DNA from 3 places in the Enterobacter sp. RHBSTW-00175 genome. Region 2 is predicted to be linked to each of the others. Evidence: predicted binding sites of a transcription regulator. Region 2 holds the regulator's gene; each other region holds the start of a gene.
What was found. Region 2 encodes PurR, which represses purine synthesis genes. Its sites were predicted from a motif close to CANGCAAACGTTTGCNTG; they were not measured.
Positions count from the first base shown of each region.

Region 1: the regulator PurR is predicted to act here: its motif matches at 2,468-2,485, upstream of carA (glutamine-hydrolyzing carbamoyl-phosphate synthase small subunit).
Region 3: the regulator PurR is predicted to act here: its motif matches at 1,808-1,825, upstream of purE (5-(carboxyamino)imidazole ribonucleotide mutase).

Region 1 is NZ_CP055930.1:2,923,873-2,930,350, reverse strand. It holds gene carB (carbamoyl-phosphate synthase large subunit) at 1-1,082, opposite strand, end outside; gene carA (glutamine-hydrolyzing carbamoyl-phosphate synthase small subunit) at 1,101-2,249, opposite strand; gene dapB (4-hydroxy-tetrahydrodipicolinate reductase) at 2,704-3,525, opposite strand; gene ispH (4-hydroxy-3-methylbut-2-enyl diphosphate reductase) at 3,731-4,681, opposite strand; gene fkpB (FKBP-type peptidyl-prolyl cis-trans isomerase) at 4,683-5,132, opposite strand; gene lspA (signal peptidase II) at 5,236-5,736, opposite strand; gene ileS (isoleucine--tRNA ligase) at 5,736-6,478, opposite strand, start outside.
Region 2 is NZ_CP055930.1:4,453,595-4,460,072, forward strand. It holds gene punC (purine nucleoside transporter PunC) at 142-1,341, opposite strand; gene punR (DNA-binding transcriptional activator PunR) at 1,456-2,367, shown strand; gene purR (HTH-type transcriptional repressor PurR) at 2,384-3,409, opposite strand; gene HV107_RS21565 (YnhF family membrane protein) at 3,707-3,796, shown strand; gene HV107_RS21570 (MFS transporter) at 3,962-5,128, shown strand; gene sodB (superoxide dismutase [Fe]) at 5,165-5,746, opposite strand; gene HV107_RS21580 (C40 family peptidase) at 5,869-6,478, opposite strand, start outside.
Region 3 is NZ_CP055930.1:3,345,837-3,352,314, reverse strand. It holds gene ppiB (peptidylprolyl isomerase B) at 1-378, shown strand, start outside; gene lpxH (UDP-2,3-diacylglucosamine diphosphatase) at 382-1,104, shown strand; gene HV107_RS15870 (YdgH/BhsA/McbA-like domain containing protein) at 1,256-1,465, shown strand; gene HV107_RS15865 (hypothetical protein) at 1,536-1,721, shown strand; gene purE (5-(carboxyamino)imidazole ribonucleotide mutase) at 1,896-2,405, shown strand; gene purK (5-(carboxyamino)imidazole ribonucleotide synthase) at 2,402-3,469, shown strand; gene mnmH (tRNA 2-selenouridine(34) synthase MnmH) at 3,558-4,628, shown strand; gene HV107_RS15845 (porin) at 4,752-5,897, opposite strand; gene ybbP (putative ABC transporter permease subunit YbbP) at 6,080-6,478, opposite strand, start outside.

The DNA of each region.
Region 1 (6,478 bases), 1.5 Mb from region 2:
CGAGGGATTTTCGTCACAACGTAGTCGATAGACGGTTCGAAGGACGCAGGGGTGCGGCCGCCGGTGATGTCGTTCATCAGCTCGTCGAGGGTGTAACCCACCGCCAGTTTCGCGGCGATTTTGGCAATCGGGAAGCCGGTTGCTTTTGAAGCCAGCGCTGAGGAACGGGATACACGCGGGTTCATTTCGATAACAATCAGGCGGCCGGTTTTCGGGTTCACCGAGAACTGAACGTTAGAACCACCGGTTTCAACGCCGATTTCACGCAGTACCGCCATCGAGGCGTTACGCATGATTTGATACTCTTTATCGGTCAGCGTCTGGGCTGGCGCTACGGTGATAGAGTCACCGGTGTGAATACCCATCGCATCGAAGTTTTCGATGGAGCAGACGATGATGCAGTTGTCGTTTTTATCACGCACCACTTCCATCTCGTACTCTTTCCAGCCAATCAGCGATTCATCAATCAGCAGCTCTTTGGTTGGGGAGAGGTCCAGACCACGTTCGCAAATCTCTTCGAACTCTTCACGGTTGTAAGCGATACCGCCGCCGGTGCCGCCCATGGTGAAGGAAGGACGGATGATGCACGGATAACCTACGTCGGCCGCAACAGCCAGCGCTTCTTCCATATTGTGTGCAATACCGGAACGCGCGGTGTCGAGGCCGATTTTTTTCATCGCCACGTCGAAGCGACGACGGTCTTCTGCTTTATCAATCGCATCGGCGGTGGCACCAATCATGGTCACACCAAACTCTGCCAGCACGCCCTGACGCTCAAGCTCCAGCGCACAGTTCAGTGCAGTCTGGCCGCCCATCGTTGGCAGCACCGCATCCGGGCGCTCTTTTTCGATGATTTTGCGAACCACTTCCCAGTGAATCGGCTCGATGTAAGTTGCATCAGCCATTTCCGGGTCGGTCATGATGGTTGCCGGGTTAGAGTTCACCAGAATGACGCGGTAGCCCTCTTCACGCAGCGCTTTACACGCCTGCGCACCGGAGTAGTCGAATTCACAGGCCTGGCCGATAACGATCGGGCCAGCGCCAAGGATCAGGATGCTTTTTATGTCTGTACGTTTTGGCATTGTCTTCTCGGCTCCTGATTATTTAGCGGTCTTACGGTAAAGCTCAATAAGTTCGATGAAGTGATCGAACAGCGGCGCAGCATCGTGCGGGCCAGGGCTGGCTTCCGGGTGACCCTGGAAGCTAAACGCAGGCTTATCGGTACGGTGGATACCTTGCAGGGTGCCATCGAACAGCGATTTGTGCGTTACGCGAAGGCTGGCAGGCATGGAAGCCTCATCCACCGCGAAGCCGTGATTCTGCGCCGTAATCATTACGGTGTTGTTGTCGATATCTTTCACCGGGTGGTTACCACCGTGGTGACCGAACTTCATCTTAACGGTGTTCGCACCGCTCGCCAGTGCCAGCAGCTGATGGCCGAGGCAGATGCCGAAGACCGGGATATCGGTTTCCAGGAAGGACTTAATCGCGTCGATAGCGTAATCGCACGGCGCCGGATCACCTGGGCCGTTTGAGAGGAAGATGCCGTCCGGGTTCATCTTCAACACGTCTTCAGCCGAGGTTTTCGCCGGAACCACGGTCAGGCGGCAGCCACGGTCAACCAACATGCGCAGGATATTGCGCTTGGCACCGAAATCGTATGCAACAACGTGGAACGGCAGCTCGCTTTCTGATTTCGCTTCCGGCAGGTCGCCTTCCAGCATCCAGCTCCCCTGCGTCCAGCTGTAGGCTTCGGCTGTCGTCACTTCTTTCGCCAGGTCCATACCGTTCAGACCCGGGAAGGCTTTCGCTTTTTCAAGCGCCAGTACCGCATCCAGGTTATCACCTGCGATGATGCAGCCGTTCTGTGCACCCTTCTCGCGCAGCAGACGCGTTAACTTACGGGTATCGATATCGGCAATCGCCACGATGTTATGGCGTTTCAGGTAAGAAGAGAGGTCTTCAGTATTGCGGAAGTTGCTGGCAATCAGCGGCAGGTCACGAATGACCAGGCCTTGCGCATGTACCTGAGAGGATTCTTCGTCAGCAGCATTGGTGCCGACATTGCCGATATGAGGATAAGTAAGAGTAACGATTTGGCGAGAATAGGAAGGATCAGTGAGGATTTCTTGATAACCGGTCATTGAAGTATTGAAAACGACTTCCCCAACCGCCGAACCCGTTGCCCCTATGGCCCGACCGATAAACTGGGTTCCGTCTTCCAGAACCAATAGCGCTGACTTAATCAAAACACCCTCCAGAGAATATTCACTCACTTTATTTGCATATTAATTCATAACCACGTCATGAAGCAATGCAAATGTGTTGCCAGCGGATTTTTGGCAAACGGCGGCATTTTGGGTATTCAGAGGGTGAAAGTCAACTTAAAACGGATATTTTGTTTATTCTTTTGCAAGCCTGGTGGCGGGAATGTGCTTTAAGCGACAAAAAGATCAAGTAAATCACATCGGAAAACGCTTGCGCGGCAAGTTTAATGGAAATCTGCGTCCTGACACAATAAAAAGTAGACCGGATGGTCAAAATTTACATTACCGCAACACAAAACCAGAGGAAGACTGCAATATTTAAGCGCTTTGACAGTAAAAACATGAAAGATAGATAAAATAAAAGGGCAATAAATTATTGCCCTATGCAATCAATACATTACGACTGCAATAACCACATCACGATGGGTAATAAATCTTACAAATTGTTAAGATCGAGCACATCTCTCATATCAAAAAGACCATTATCCTTGCCTTTTAACCACAAAGCAGAACGCACGGCACCATTTGCAAAGGTCATACGGCTGGAGGCTTTATGCGTAATCTCCACACGTTCGCCAATATCGGCGAACATCGCTGTATGTTCGCCGACGATGTCGCCTGCACGGACGGTTGCAAAACCAATCGTGCCCGGAACACGTTCGCCGGTGTGACCTTCGCGGGTATACACCGCGCAGTCTTTCAAATCTTTATCCAGTGCATGAGCAATCGCTTCGCCCATCGCCAGCGCCGTGCCCGATGGCGCATCGACTTTATAGCGGTGGTGAGCTTCGACAATCTCAATGTCGGTGTAGTCACCCATCACTTTCGCGGCCTTCTCCAGCAGCTTCAGCATGACGTTTACGCCCACGCTGAAGTTAGCGGCGAAGACAATCGCAATCTCATTTGACGCATCCTGGATGGCCTGTTTACCGGCATCATCAAAACCGGTGGTACCAATCACCATGCCTTTACCGTGCTGGCGGCAAAACGCCAGGTGGTTCAGCGTCCCTTCCGGGCGCGTGAAATCGATGAACACATCAAAGTCATCTTTTACGGCATCCAGGCTGCTCTGTACGCTAACGCCCGTCTTGCCTGCGCCTGCCAGCTCACCGGCATCGGTTCCCAGAAGCGATGAACCTTCACGCTCCAGCGCCGCGCCAAGTGCCACGCCATCCATCTGTAGTGCCGCCTGAATCAGCTGGCGACCCATACGTCCACCCGCGCCCGCAATAGCGACACGGATCTGTGCATCATGCATAGTTATTCTCTTACGTTAAAATGATGTAAACCGTTTTCAGATTAACCAGCCTGAGTGAAGGCTGCCAACTGAAAACACCGATAATTAGAATTTAACGTGAAACCGACTTAAATATCAGTAAAAGACATGATTAAGTCATCACGATAAAAGATTGGCAAAAAAAAAGGCCAGCACAGGAGGTGCTGGCCTTTTATCTGAAAAGGGATTATTCCACTTCGCGTGCATCGATACGCAGTTCTTTCGGGACTTCGAAAACGATGTTCTCTTCGCGTCCTTCCAGCGGTATCGCTTCGCCACCACCCAGCTCCTGCAAGCGGGCAATCACGTTCTGAACCAGAATATCCGGTGCAGATGCCCCGGCAGTGACGCCGACGCAGGCGGCGCTTTTAACCCACGCTTCCTGAATGTCCGTTGCATCATCAATCAGGAATGCCGCTTTCCCCATACGCTGCGCAAGCTCAGCCAGACGGTTGGAGTTAGAAGAGTTCTTCGAGCCAACAACCAGCACTACATCCGCCTGTTCAGCCAGGGCGCGTACGGCTTCCTGACGGTTAGTGGTGGCGTAGCAGATATCATCTTTACGCGGCCCAACGATTTTCGGGAAACGCTGACGAAGCGCATCAATCACATCAGAGGTGTCATCCACAGAGAGCGTAGTCTGGGTCATAAACGATAGACGGGCTTCGTTTTTCACATCCAGGGTAAACACATCTTCCGGTGATTCGACCAGGTACATGCCCCCTTCCGGGTTGCTGTACTGCCCCATGGTGCCTTCGACTTCCGGATGGCCTGCATGGCCAATCAGGATCGACTCTTCACCGCGACGGCTGGCGCGTGCCACTTCCATATGCACTTTCGTCACTAACGGACAAGTGGCATCGAAGACGGTTAAATCACGGCTTTTCGCTTCGTTACGTACCGCCTGAGACACCCCATGCGCAGAGAAAATCAGGATCGCGCCGTCCGGCACTTCACTGATCTGTTCAATAAAGATAGCGCCACGCTCGCGCAGGCTATCCACCACGTAACGGTTGTGCACCACTTCATGACGCACATAAATTGGCGCGCCGTAGATTTCCAGCGCGTTTTCAACAATGCTGATAGCGCGGTCTACACCGGCGCAAAAGCCGCGCGGGTTAGCCAACAGGATCTGCATTTCAGGCCTCCAGTGCCGGATCAATCTCCAGCACTTCAATATCAAAATGGACGGTACGCCCGGCAAGCGGATGGTTGAAATCTACGGTGATGGAGTCGCCGTTAATTTCGCGGATCACGCCAGGCATTTCGCTGCCATCCATAGCGGTAAAGAGCATAATCGCCCCGATCTCAGGCTCACCCGCATCCATGAACTCACGACGCGAGAAATACTGAATCAGGTCCGGGCTTGGCACACCAAACGCCGCATCTGGCTCCAGCGCAAACGCCTTTTTCTCGCCCTCTTTCAGACCCAGAAGCTGTTGTTCAAGACCTTCGGAGAGTGTGGTATCACCCAGACGGAACAGGGCTGGTTTACCATTGTTGCGGGTGGATTCAGCCGTGGAACCATCATCCAGTTTCAGCGTGAAGTGAACGAGGACTGCGCTGTTGCTCTGTACGGATTTAGACATGCAAATTGCTCGCTTGTTTTTGGTGCCTGTTGCCCGGTGGCGCTGCGCTTACCGGGCCTACATTACCGTAGGCCGGTGCAAGCGAAGCGCCGCCCGGCGGGGTTTAAGCCTGCTTCTTCGCGGCTGCGTTCGGCAAGAAGCCTTCCAGCACGATTAACGCCGCACCGATACAAATTGCGCTATCGGCCAGATTAAAGGTTGCGAAGTGCCAGTCGCCGACGTAGAAGTCGATCATATCGACCACAAAGCCGTGCCACAGGCGATCAAACAGGTTACCTAACGCGCCACCAATGATCAGCGCGTAGGCGATGTTATTCAGTTTTTGCGTTGCCTTCGAACGGTACATCAGCACCGCCAGAATCACGCAGATACCGATAGCGATACCCGCGAAGAACCAGCGCTGCCAGCCACCGCTGTCAGCAAGGAAACTAAACGCCGCGCCGTAGTTACGCGCGTAATGCAGATTAAGGGACGGGAACAGCGACACCGTATCCCCCAGAGCAAAGTTCTGGAGGATCAGGAACTTGCTGCCCAGATCAATAATCAGCACGACCACAACCAGCCACAGCCAGCGCAGTCCTGTTGAACAGAGAGATTTACTCATCAGGCAAACTTACGTTTCTCGCCGTCACCGGCGACGTTGCTTACACAGCGTCCGCAGATCTCTGCGTGTTCCGCCACCTGGCCGACATCAGTGGTGTAATGCCAGCAACGCGGGCATTTATCACCTTCGGCTTTGCTCAGTGCGACTTTCAGCCCTTTGAGCAGTTCGCTCTGCTGGGCATCAGCAGAAGCGTCGGCATAATCCGCAACTTTCGCACCCGAGGTCAACAGGACAAATCGCAATTCATCGCCCAGCGCCGTCAGTTTCGCCGCCAGCTCAGGTTCTGCGTACAGGGTCACTGCTGCTTCCAGAGAGCCACCGACTTTCTTGTCAGCACGCGCCTGCTCGATAACCTTGTTCACTTCGCCACGCACTTTCAGCAGCTCGTCCCAGAAGGCATCGTTCATTGCTTCAGTAGCGGAGAGATCGAACAGACCTTCGTACCACTCGCCGGTGAAGACATACTTCTCACGGTCGCCTGGCAGGTAGCCCCAGATTTCATCTGCGGTGAAGGACATGATCGGCGCCATCCAGCGCACCAGCGCTTCTGCGATGTGATACAGCGCAGTCTGGCAGCTACGACGCGCAACGCTGTCTGCTTTCGCGGTGTACTGACGGTCTTTGATGATGTCGAGGTAGAACGAGCCCATTTCGATGGAGCAGAAACGCATCAGGCGCTGCACCACTTCGTGGAAGTCGTAAGACTCATAGGCTTTCAGGATATCGTCCTGTGCCGCTTTCG
Region 2 (6,478 bases):
GGGAGCACTCCGGCTCCCGTTAACACTTAATATTTATCGTATTTAATCGAACCAAATTTAGTATAGGCCTCAAAATTTGGTGATTCAATAGAAAATTCTTAGCAACCTAATCACTGAAATGTAACATAATTGCTGGTGCGATTATGCGTGCGATGTTTCAGCCTGGGCTGCCGTATTATCCTCACGGTGTGCCGATGACTGCATCTGATAGCCGATGCCAGCAAGTGCAACGGTAACCAGCATCACGCTGGTGGTGGTGAGCAGTGGTGTTGCAATCAGTGCCGATACCACCAGGCTTGCCAGGAAGCACAGCCCCAGTTGCAGTGTGTTCTGCAAGGCTGCCGCACGGCCCGTTGCCTGTGGGAACGGCCGTAAAGCCTGCGCCACCACAATCGGGTAAATGGCACCGTTAGCAATTGCCATCACACAGAATGGAATCAGGATTTCCGCCAGACCAGCACCCGGAATAAAGCCGACGGCCCAGGTACCAATAACGCTTAAAGCGTACAGCGCCAGCAGCCAGGGTAACATCTGCTGCCCCTGCCATTTTTGCAGCGCCGCACGGCAACCGTAACCGCCCACCAGGAAGGCGATAGTCTGTGGAACATAGCTCAGGCCGATGGCCGCCGGGCTGTACCCCATATCGTGCAGAATAAAGGGTGAGCCGGTCAGCCATGCAAAGAAGCTGGCTGAACAGGCGGCGTAGATAAGCACGTTGCCGCGGTACGCTTTGGTGCGCAGCAAAGAGGTAAAGGTAATTGGCTTCGCTTCCGGATGTGTCTCTTTTTTATGCGCAGGTTTCAGGGCGAATGCGGGCAGCATCAGCACCAGAGTGATGGCAAACAGGGTGGCGAAAATCGCCTGCCAGTCGAAATGCGCCAGGATCCAACTGCCCAGCAGTGGTGCAAGCGCGGGAGAGAGGCCTACCAGCGGCATAATAGTGGCAAAAATTCGATTGGTCCGTGAAGCCGGATAGTAATCCGTCACCAGCGCCTGCCAGGTGACCGCTGCGGCACAAACGCCGACGGCCTGAACAAAACGCAGCACCAGTAACCAGGTCGCATCGCGTACCCACAACATCCCAAGACAGCCTACGGCAAAAATTGCCAGACCCAGTAACAGCACTGGTTTACGACCAAAACGGTCGGAGAGCGGCCCCCACAGCAGTTGTGCAAAGGCAAAACCGGCGAGGAACAAACTCAGGCTGGCGCTAATGGCCGCGGCAGGCGTTTGCAAATCTTCCTGCATTGCAGCGAATGCGGGTAAGTACATATCGGTAGCTAAAAAGCCCAGCACGCTTAAGCCGCCGAGCCAGACTAGAAAACCTTTCCTGGGTTGCATTGTTTTATTCTCCTTAAGGAGGCAGGGTACGTTGGCGCAGAGTGTAGGGAGTGCAAAGCGGCTTGTGAAACGCTAATATTTGGCGGGTGCATTCAAATTTTTTGCAGGCAGAAAATGTGGTCAGATTATTCTCTTGAAGTTGTGGATGCTGTCGCCCGTAACGGCAGCTTCAGCGGAGCCGCGCAGGAACTACACCGCGTCCCCTCGGCCATTAGCTACACGGTGCGTCAGCTTGAGGAGTGGCTGGCCGTTCCGCTGTTTGAACGCCGCCATCGCGACGTGGAGTTAACGCCTGCCGGGGCGTGGTTTTTGAAAGAAGGGCGTTCTGTTATCAAAAAAATGCAGATCACTCGTGAACAGTGTCAGCAGATTGCTAATGGCTGGCGAGGTCATCTTTCTATTGCGGTGGATAACATCGTAAAACCCGAACGTACCCGGCAGATGATTGTCGATTTTTATCGCCACTTCTCCGATGTCGAGCTGCGGGTATCGCAGGAAGTCTTTAACGGTGTCTGGGATGCGCTGGCAGATGGCAGGGCAGAGATGGCGATCGGCGCAACACAGGCCATACCCGTTGGGGGACGTTACGCATTTCGCGATATGGGAATGTTAAGCTGGAAATGCGTGGTGGCAAGCGATCACCCGCTGGCGGCAATGGCAGGGCCGTTAAGCGATGATACCCTGCGTAACTGGCCATCGCTGGTACTGGAAGATACGTCACGCTCGTTACCCAAGCGTGTGACCTGGCTTCTGGATAACCAGCGACGGGTGATTGCGCCCGACTGGGAATCCTCCGCGACCTGCCTTTCTGCCGGGTTGTGTGTGGCAATGGTGCCGGTCCATTTTGCCAGACCACGAATCGATGCCGGGGAGTGGGTTGCCCTTGAGCTTGAAAACCCATTCCCGGACGCGGCCTGTTGTCTGACCTGGCAGCAAAGTGACGTATCGCCCGCGATGGCCTGGCTGCTGGATTACCTGGGGGACAGTGAAACGCTGAACAGGGAGTGGTTACGGGAGCCAGATTAACTGGCTCCGTACACGATTAACGGCGGTAGTCGCGGAAAGGACCGTCCGCCACGGAGCGACGTTCGATAAGACGCGGGTGGACTTCAATTGACTGCGACTCTTCACGTTTGTTAACGATCCTGTCCATCAGCATGTTGAAGGCTGTTTCACCCAGAGAATCTTTCGGTTGATGAATAGTGGTCAGCGCCGGGGTGAAGAAACGCGCGTTGCGCACGTTGTCATACCCGATCACAGAAATATCCTGCGGTACGCGCAGACCCAGCTCATCGGCAGCACAAAGCGCACCCATCGCCATAATATCGCCACCGCAGAAGACAGCAGTCGGACGATGCGGCTGGGAGACTATTTGCTGCATTGCGCGGTAACCGGATTCAGGCTCAAAGTCACCCTGAACAATCCAGTTTTCTGGAACGGTGATCAGTGCTTCTTCCATGGCTTTCATAAATCCGGCCAGGCGGCCTGCACCGGTGTTGCGCTCCAGTGGACCTGGAATCACGCCAATCTCGCGGTGACCCCGTTCTACCAGATAACGACCGGCCATGTAACCGCCTTCAAAGGCGTTATCGATTACTGAGTCAGTAAAATCGGCGTGCGCTTCACCCCAGTCCATCACCACCATTGGGATGTGACGGTACTCTTCCAGCATGGAGAGCACAGAATCCGGGTATTCGGAACACATGACCAGCAGGCCATCCACGCGTTTTTGCGCCATCATTGACAGATAAGCGCGCTGTTTCTCATGGTTGTTCCATGCGTTACCCAGGATCAGGGTATAGCCTTTCTGGAAGCAGTTTTTCTCGACCGCCTCGATTATCTCTGCGAAATATGCAGCTTCGCTGCTGGTGGCCAGCAAACCAATGGATTTGGTGTGATTAACTTTAAGGCTACGTGCGACCGCGCTTGGCGAATAGTGCAGTTCTTTGATCGCCGCCCAGACGGCATTACGCGTCTCTTCCGCTACAAAACGGGTTTTGTTAATTACATGTGATACGGTTGTAGTGGAAACGTTTGCGCGTTTTGCCACGTCTTTAATTGTTGCCATTAAATGTCACTCCAGACCATATCCTAAGCTCCTGAAAAACTTGAAGGTAAACGTTTGCCTTCTCTCACCCTTATCACGCAATCTGGAATTGCGACACGCCGGGAAAACGACACAGGACGTCAGGAGGGGGTCAATGGCCGGTACGCTAATAAATTTAGCGTGGAATTTTGTCCTATCTTGATGAAAAGGGGAAGAGCAAAAGTGGATATCAGTTTAAATCCAAGAAGATTTTTGACGTAAACTGTGTAAAAATGAGCAAGCTCACTTTTCGTAAGGTGATTAAAAGGAGAAAAATTGATGAGTACCGATCTTAAGTTTTCGCTGACGACCACCGTTATCGTGCTGGCACTGATTGTTGCAGCTGGTCTGACGGCTGTATTGCACTGATTTACGCGGGGGGAGAGTTCTCTCCCTCCACATTCCTCGCTGATTGTTACTTCTCCGGCAATAATCTTTTGCCAAATTGTTAACTTCTCATTTTTTGTGATTGGTGTCATGCTTTTTGCTTCTTTGTTCTGTGTCGCGGTACGACACGGCATCCGGAGTTGACTCATGAAAATCAATTATCCTCTGCTGGCCCTGGCGATTGGCGCTTTTGGGATTGGCACCACCGAATTTTCCCCGATGGGGTTATTGCCTGTTATCGCCCGGGGTGTAGACGTCTCTATCCCGGCGGCCGGTATGCTGATTAGCGCCTACGCGATTGGCGTGATGGTAGGGGCACCGTTAATGACGTTGCTGCTTTCACACCGTGCGCGCCGTAATGCGCTGATTTTCCTGATGGCTATTTTTACCCTGGGGAATGTGCTTTCCGCGCTTTCACCGGATTACACCACGCTGATGTTGTCACGTATCCTGACCAGCCTTAACCACGGTGCCTTCTTCGGACTGGGCTCGGTGGTTGCAGCAAGCGTTGTACCTAAACATAAGCAGGCCAGCGCCGTGGCAACCATGTTTATGGGTCTGACCATTGCCAACATCGGCGGTGTACCTGCGGCCACGTGGCTGGGTGAAGCGATCGGCTGGCGTATGTCGTTCCTGGCAACCGCTGCACTGGGCGTGATTGCTATGGTCGCACTGTTCTTCTCGTTGCCAAAAGGCAGCGCAGGCGAACGCCCTGATGTACGCAAAGAGCTGTCCGTGCTGGTTCGTCCTCAGGTATTGTCTGCACTGCTGACCACCGTGCTGGGGGCTGGGGCGATGTTCACGCTCTATACCTATATTTCGCCCGTGCTGCACGACATTACTCATGCCACGCCGGTCTTTATTACCGCGATGCTGGTGCTGATTGGCGTAGGGTTCTCTATCGGTAACTACCTGGGCGGTAAGCTGGCAGACCGTTCCGTGAGTGGCACGCTGAAAGGCTTCTTAACGCTGCTGATTGTCATCATGGTGGCCATTCCGTGGCTGGCGCGTAACGAAATTGGCGCAGCCATTGCGATGGTGGTATGGGGTGCGGCGACCTTTGCCGTGGTTCCGCCGTTGCAGATGCGGGTAATGCGTGTGGCGCATGAAGCGCCAGGACTCTCTTCATCCGTGAATATTGGTGCGTTTAACCTGGGTAATGCACTGGGCGCTGCGGCCGGCGGTGCGGTGATTTCGGGTGGCCTGGGGTACAGCTTTGTGCCGGTAATGGGGGCGATTATTGCGGCTCTGGGGTTACTGCTGGTACTGATGTCGGGTCGTAAACAGCCAGAAACGGCCTGCGCGGCTGAATAATCATAACGCAGAAGGGCGAACCCTTCTGCGTGTCTCTTACGCTGCGAGGTTCTTCGCAACAAATTCCCAGTTAACCAGCGCCCAGAAATGCTCCAGGTAGTTCGGGCGTGCGTTACGGTAATCGATGTAGTAAGCATGTTCCCACACATCGACGGTCATCAGCGGGGTTGCGCTGGTGGTCAGCGGTGTACCCGCGTTGGATGTTGATACGATAGCCAGTTTGCCATCGGCTTCTTTCACAAGCCAGGTCCAGCCAGATCCAAAGTTTTTAATTGCTGCGTCAGTGAATTTCGCTTTGAAATCAGCAAAGCTGCCGAACGAGGTATTGATGGCTGCGGCCAGTTCACTGGTGGGTTCTCCGCCTGCATTAGGTGCCAGGCAGTGCCAGTAAAACGTGTGGTTCCAGACCTGAGCGGCGTTGTTAAACACGCCACCTTCTGAGCTACGCACGATCTCTTCCAGCGTTTTGCCTTCAAAGTCAGTGCCTTTGATCAGGTTGTTCAGGTTGGTGACATACGTCTGGTGATGTTTGCCGTAGTGATATTCCAGGGTTTCCACGGAAATGTGTGGAGCCAGGGCGTCTTTTGCATACGGTAGTGCAGGTAATTCGAACGACATTGCTTCTCTCCTTATTATTTTTTACGTTGCCAATAACCATAAAGACAACAGGGATAGAGTAGCAAATTGAAAGGGTATGCAAAAGAGGAACTTACCCCGCCGCAGACGCGGCAGGGCAAGGATTAACGGATGGTTTTCGGGGTCATCACACGGCGTGCACCAACGTAGTGGCGTACCCAGTAATCTTCGCTCAGAGAGGTGATTTGAATGTCCTGGCCGCTACGTGGCGACTGGATGAATTTCCCGTTGCCAACGTAAACACCCACGTGGTCGGCCATGCCGCGACCCTGAGTGCGGAAGAAGACCAGATCGCCGCTTTCCAGTTCACCACGATCGACCGGTGAAGCATCGCGCAGGTGATACATTTCGTTCGCAGTACGCGGAATACGGAATTTCACCAGATCTTTGTAGGCGTAGTACACCAGACCGCTGCAATCGAAACCGGTACGGGGTGAGGTTCCGCCCCAGCGATAAGGCTTGCCAATTTGTCCCATCAGCTTGTTCATCGCGGTTTTTTGCGCTTTCTGGACGCGTACCTTATGGACTTCCGCTACTTTCGTGACTTTGACGCACTTCGCTTTGTGACCTTTGCGGGCAGTGCATTTTTCGGTAACGAGATTAGCGGCAGTTTGCTGGGCTTTGCGCGAAGTGGTGTGAGTGGTTTTAGCTTTGCTGGAGGCAGTACGTTTAGTCTGTGTGGTGGTTTTTTTCTTTTCGTTCTTACTGGTGGTT
Region 3 (6,478 bases), 1.1 Mb from region 2:
ATCTTCCACCGTGTGATCAACGGTTTTATGATCCAGGGCGGCGGTTTCGAACCTGGTATGAACCAGAAAGAAACTAAAGAAGCTATTAAAAACGAAGCAAACAACGGTCTGAAAAACACTCGTGGTACGCTGGCAATGGCCCGTACTCAGGCTCCACACTCAGCAACCGCGCAGTTCTTCATCAACGTGGCTGACAACGACTTCCTGAACTTCTCTGGCGAAAGCCTGCAAGGTTGGGGCTACTGCGTATTCGCAGAAGTGGTTGAAGGTATGGACGTTGTTGACAAGATCAAAGGCGTTTCTACTGGCCGCAGCGGTATGCACCAGGACGTTCCTAAAGAAGACGTTGTGATTACAAGCGTGACCGTCAGCGAGTAATTCGTGGCGACACTCTTTATTGCAGATTTACATCTGCAAACAGAAGAACCGGCGATCACCGCCGGTTTTCTGCGTTTTTTACGCGGTGAAGCCAAAAACGCCGATGCGCTTTACATTCTGGGCGACCTGTTTGAAGCCTGGATTGGCGACGACGATCCCAACCCGCTCCACCACGATATCGCCGCCGCCATTAAGGCGCTGGTTGATTCCGGGGTCCCCTGCTACTTCATCCACGGCAATCGTGATTTCCTGCTCGGCAAACGTTACGCCCGTGAAAGCGGCATGATCTTACTGCCGGAAGAACAGGTACTCGACCTGTATGGCCGCAAGGTGTTAATCATGCACGGCGATACGCTCTGCACCGACGATACCGGCTACCAGGCGTTTCGCGCCAAAGTCCACACCCCGTGGATCCAAACGCTGTTCCTGGCTCTGCCGCTGTTTATCCGCAATCGCATCGCCGCGAAAATGCGTGCAGGCAGTAAAGCCGCCAACAGCAGCAAATCAATGACCATCATGGACGTTAACCCACAGGCGGTTATCGATGTGATGGAAAAACACCGCGTGCAATGGCTGATCCACGGTCATACCCATCGCCCGGACGTCCATTCGCTTACCACCAACAGCGAACCTGCTCATCGCGTCGTGTTGGGTGCCTGGCACAGCGAAGGCTCAATGGTAAAAGTCACGCCCGAAGGCGTAGAACTGATCGCATTTCCTTTCTGATACCCCACCGCACTAAATGATCAAACGCATTCAATTTTTTTGAATGATATCGGCAAATTGTTTCGATTTTAATCAATCCATGGTCGGTCTATTATTTATCACATCAGGGCAATACGCCCTACCACAGACAAAACACTTAAGGAATACGACCATGAAATCCATCAAAACTTTCGTTGCAGTTGCCGCTCTTTCTCTTATCTCCTTCGGTTCTTTCGCTCAGAGCGTCAGTGCTACCGCCTCTACCATTGACCGTGCAGAAGCCAAAATTGCCGCACAGGCTGCTGAACAGGGTGCGTCATACAAAATCACCAGCGCACAGTTCAACAACCGCGTTCACATGACTGCAGAACTGACTAAATAAGACCCCTGATTGCCGTGCCGCCAGTAAACAGATAAGCGACAGCGACAATACGATGAGCAAGGAACAGAGAATGAAAACAATCAGCATCGTGAGCACCCTGCTGCTGGCCGCTGTCCTGTCCACTGGCGCGATGGCGGCGGAGCATCGCTTCTCCACCCCAGAAGCAGGTTCGAATATCGACACCAGCATGGAAAATCATATTGATGTCAGCCATGCATTCGATAAAGAAAACCTGACAGCAGGAAATCTCCTGTAAAAATCGCCAGAGATTTTCGCTAAACAGACCGCAAAATGCGGTCTGTTTTGTTATGTGTGAGTGTCCACAACGGCTCAAGTTTTAGCCGCGCAACCGTTTTCCTTGCCCGTATTACATGCTATTCTCTGTGCCCTCGAAAGCAGTGTGTTTCGCACCACAGGAGTTTTAAGACGCATGTCTTCCCGCAATAATCCGGCGCGTGTCGCCATCGTGATGGGGTCCAAAAGCGACTGGGCTACCATGCAGTTCACCGCCGAAATCTTCGAAATCCTGAATGTTCCGCACCATGTTGAAGTGGTTTCCGCACACCGTACCCCCGATAAACTGTTCAGCTTTGCCGAAAGCGCTGAAGAGAACGGTTACGAGGTGATCATTGCCGGTGCGGGCGGCGCAGCACATCTGCCAGGCATGATTGCCGCAAAAACGCTGGTTCCTGTATTAGGTGTTCCGGTACAAAGCGCTGCATTAAGCGGCGTTGACAGCCTTTACTCAATTGTTCAGATGCCACGCGGTATTCCGGTGGGTACGCTGGCGATTGGCAAAGCCGGTGCGGCAAATGCCGCGCTGCTGGCCGCACAGATTCTGGCGACTCACGATAAAGCCCTGCATCAGCGTCTGGCTGACTGGCGTAAAGCCCAGACTGACGAGGTGCTGGATAACCCGGACCCGCGGGGTGCGGCATGAAGCAGGTTTGCGTACTCGGTAACGGCCAGTTAGGCCGCATGCTGCGCCAGGCCGGTGAACCGCTGGGGATTTCCGTCTGGCCCGTCGGGCTGGATGCCGAACCGGAAGCCGTGCCTTTTCATCAGAGCGTAATCACCGCTGAGATCGAACGCTGGCCGGAAACAGCCCTGACCCGTGAGCTGGCGCGTCATAACGCTTTTGTTAACCGTGACGTGTTCCCGATCATTGCCGACCGTCTGACCCAAAAACAGCTGTTCGACAAACTTGGTCTGCCGACCGCGCCGTGGCAATTGCTGTCCGATAAAAGCGAATGGAACGACGTGTTTGCCATGCTCGGCGAACTGGCGATTGTGAAGCGTCGCGTGGGCGGTTACGACGGTCGCGGGCAGTGGCGCTTACGTGCCAGTGAAACCGCCGAACTGCCGGACGATTGCTACGGTGAGTGCATTGTTGAGCAGGGTATCAACTTTAGCGGCGAAGTCTCGCTGGTCGGCGCCCGTGCGCACGATGGCAGCACCGTGTTTTATCCGCTGACGCACAACCTGCATCAGGATGGCATTCTGCGCACCAGCGTCGCCTTCCCGCAGGCAAATGCCGCACAGCAGGCGCAGGCAGAAGATATGCTCTCGGCCATCATGCATGAGCTGGGTTATGTTGGCGTGATGGCGATGGAGTGCTTTGTCACCCCAGCCGGGCTGCTGATTAACGAACTGGCTCCGCGCGTGCACAATAGCGGACACTGGACGCAAAACGGTGCATCCATCAGCCAGTTTGAGCTGCACCTGCGCGCCATTACTGACCTGCCACTGCCGCAACCGGTGGTGAACAGCCCGTCAGTGATGATCAACCTGATCGGTACCGATCTGAACTACGACTGGCTTAAGCTGCCGCTGGTGCATCTGCACTGGTACGACAAAGAAGTGCGTCCTGGACGTAAGGTGGGTCACCTTAATCTGAACGACACTGATGAAGGCCGTCTGAGCGCGACGCTTGAGGCCATTATTCCGCTGCTGCCGCCTGAGTACGCCAGCGGTATTGTCTGGGCACAGTCGAAGCTTAAATAGTTCTCCCTCCGCCGGGGAGTTGACCTCCTCTTTCCCCGGCGTACAATTCCCGCCCATCATTACTGCTTAGTTCTCTTCTGGAATCACCATGAACGATGGAACGGACTATCGCGCGATCCTCGCGTCTGATACCCCTTTAATCGACGTTCGCGCGCCGATCGAATTCGCACAGGGCGCGATGCCCGCCGCAATCAACCTGCCCTTAATGAACGACGACGAACGCGCTGCCGTCGGCACCTGCTATAAACGCCTGGGGCCTGAAGCCGCGCTGGCACTCGGCCATAGTCTGGTGATGGGCGACACGCGCGAGGCGCGCATTCATGCCTGGCGCGAAGCAAGTCTGGCAAACCCCAACGGCTATTTCTGCTGCGCGCGTGGCGGGCAGCGTTCGCATATCGCCCAGGCCTGGCTGAAAGAGGCCGGCGTTGATTATCCGCTGGTCAAGGGCGGCTATAAAATGCTGCGTCAGACAGCCATTCAGGCCACCGTCGAGCAGGTGCAAAAACCGATGGTGCTGATTGGCGGCTGTACCGGCAGCGGTAAAACCCTGCTGGTGAAGCAGCACGCGCAGGGGGTTGATCTGGAAGGGCTGGCGCATCATCGTGGTTCGTCGTTTGGCCGCACGCTCCAGCCGCAGCTTTCGCAGGCGAGTTTCGAAAACCAGCTGGCGGTTGAGCTGTTAAAAAAAGATGCCGCACGCTGGGTGCTGGAAGACGAAGGCCGCATGATTGGCTCCAACCACCTGCCGGAGTGCCTGCGCGATCGCATGGTGCAGTCTTCAATTGTGGTAGTGGACGACCCGTTCGACATTCGCCTTGAACGCCTGCGCGAAGAGTATTTCGACCATATGTGGGCCGATTTTTCTGCCGCATATGGGGAAGAGGCTGGCTGGAAGGAGTACAGCGAGTATCTGCACCACGGTCTGTTCGCCATTCGCCGGCGCCTGGGGCTGCAGCGCTTTGCTGAATTTACCGCGTTATTAGATAGCGCACTTCTGGAACAGCAGCGTTCCGGCAGCACCGAAGCGCACTTTAGCTGGCTTGCGCCGCTGCTGAATGATTATTACGACCCGATGTACGGCTATCAGCTGGAGAAAAAAGCAGAGAAGATTGTGTATCGCGGGACGTTCGCTGAGGTAGCAGACTGGCTTAATCGCTGAAAAAAGCCGGGTGGCAAGGTGAAAGCAAAACGGCAACCCAGGTTGCCGTTTTTGGTTTTTATTCCCTCTCCCTGTGGGAGAGGGCCAGGGTGAGGGCATCAGACCGCACCCCATGACTCAAACTTAGAAGTCGTAACGCAGACGCACCAGGTTCATATCGCCCAGATCGTCGGTGCTGGAGGTGAACACGTGTTCGTAGTCAACACGGAAACCGTAATCCAGCTGGAAGCTGATACCCACGCCGTTGTCGATGCGCTGGTAGTTACGACCATTCACGTACTCAATACGGTCACCCATGAAGTAAGGCTGGATAGTTTTAACCGCATACTGATTGATTGGGAATGTGTAACCTGCGAAGTACTCGATACCCCATGCATCACCAGCAAAGTAGTTATCAGTAGACACTTTTTTAGTGGTCAGGAAGTTCTGGTACCAGCCGCCACCAGCGGAGAAGGTCCAGTTGTCAGGTTTCCAGCTCAGCGCCGTACCCAGGATGTTCTGATTGTACGTTTCGCTGTCGCCATTTTCCGGATTACGCATATCCGCGCGGGTGTAGTTCCACGCCGTACCCCAGGTCAGCTCTTTGGTCAGGTGATAATCCAGACCCAGTGAACCGCCGCCTTTACGTTTGTAACGCAGGCCGTTGCCTGGCAGGTATTCATTATCTTCGAACAGATAGGATGCATAGATATCAGCATCACCTACGGTTTTCTTATATTTCAGCATCTTGCGTGAACGATAAGAACCGTCATAGTCACCGTTAATACCGTTTCCTGGTGCCTGGCCGATCATGTCGTAGTCCCAGATATCGGTTTTCGCGCCAACCACATCATAGTAAACGCTGTTCTGTTGACCGAAGGTCAGCGTACCCCAGGTGTTGCTCTTCAGGCCGGTGTATAGCATCCGGCGAGAGGTGTTGTTGGAACCTTCTTTGTAGTGGTTGTCCCAGTCGAACAGCGCAGGAATGTTCACACCCAGCTCGTAGTAGCTTACCCAGCTGATGTCATCAAACAGATAGTAATCTGCTGCGAAACGGAAACGGGTGCCGCCGTCGAAGCCATTACGTTTGTAGGAACCTTTGTCGCCGTCGCCAGTCATCATGTTGAACTGAGGACGGATACTGCCGCCAACGGTGAAATTAAGACGGCTCAGCGGATCGCCCGCCTGTGGATCTTGTTTAAGAACAGTGATTTCCGCCTGAGTTGCGAAAGACGTCAATGCCACTGCCGCGCCGATCGTTGCCGCCAGCGCTGTTTTTTTTATAGTCATTATTTTTCCTTGATAGACACGCTGCTAAATATTTAGCAGGTGAATATTAACTGGAAAATATATGGCTGTGTGGGCGGGTTTTTAATGATTTGTGCTGCTAAAATTATGGATATTATCGATTTGTGCTACTAAGTGATTACGTACCGATATATAAACCGGTACGTAATCATCACAACACTGAACTAACTAACGAACTGGCGGAATAGCGCTTTGCCTTTTAACAACCGCGTACCGAGCCAGCCGCCGCACAGTGACAACAGCACCGCACCGCAAACAGGCAGCGTGAACCACAACCGCCAGTCCGGCTCCCACGGGAAGTCAAAGACCCTGGTCTGGAGTACCGCCAGCGCCGTTTCAGCACCAATGGCCGCCACCAGACCAGCCACCAGCCCCAGCAGGGCAAACTCACACCACAGGGTAGTGCGCAGCAGACGTTTCCCGGCACCCAGTGTACGGTACACCACCAGCTCCTGATGGCGCTGACGCATCCCGACCTGCACCTGAGCCAGCAACAGCAGCACACCGCAGATAGTCACCAGCACCACCATAACTTCAAGGGCGCGGCTCACCTGCTCCAGCAC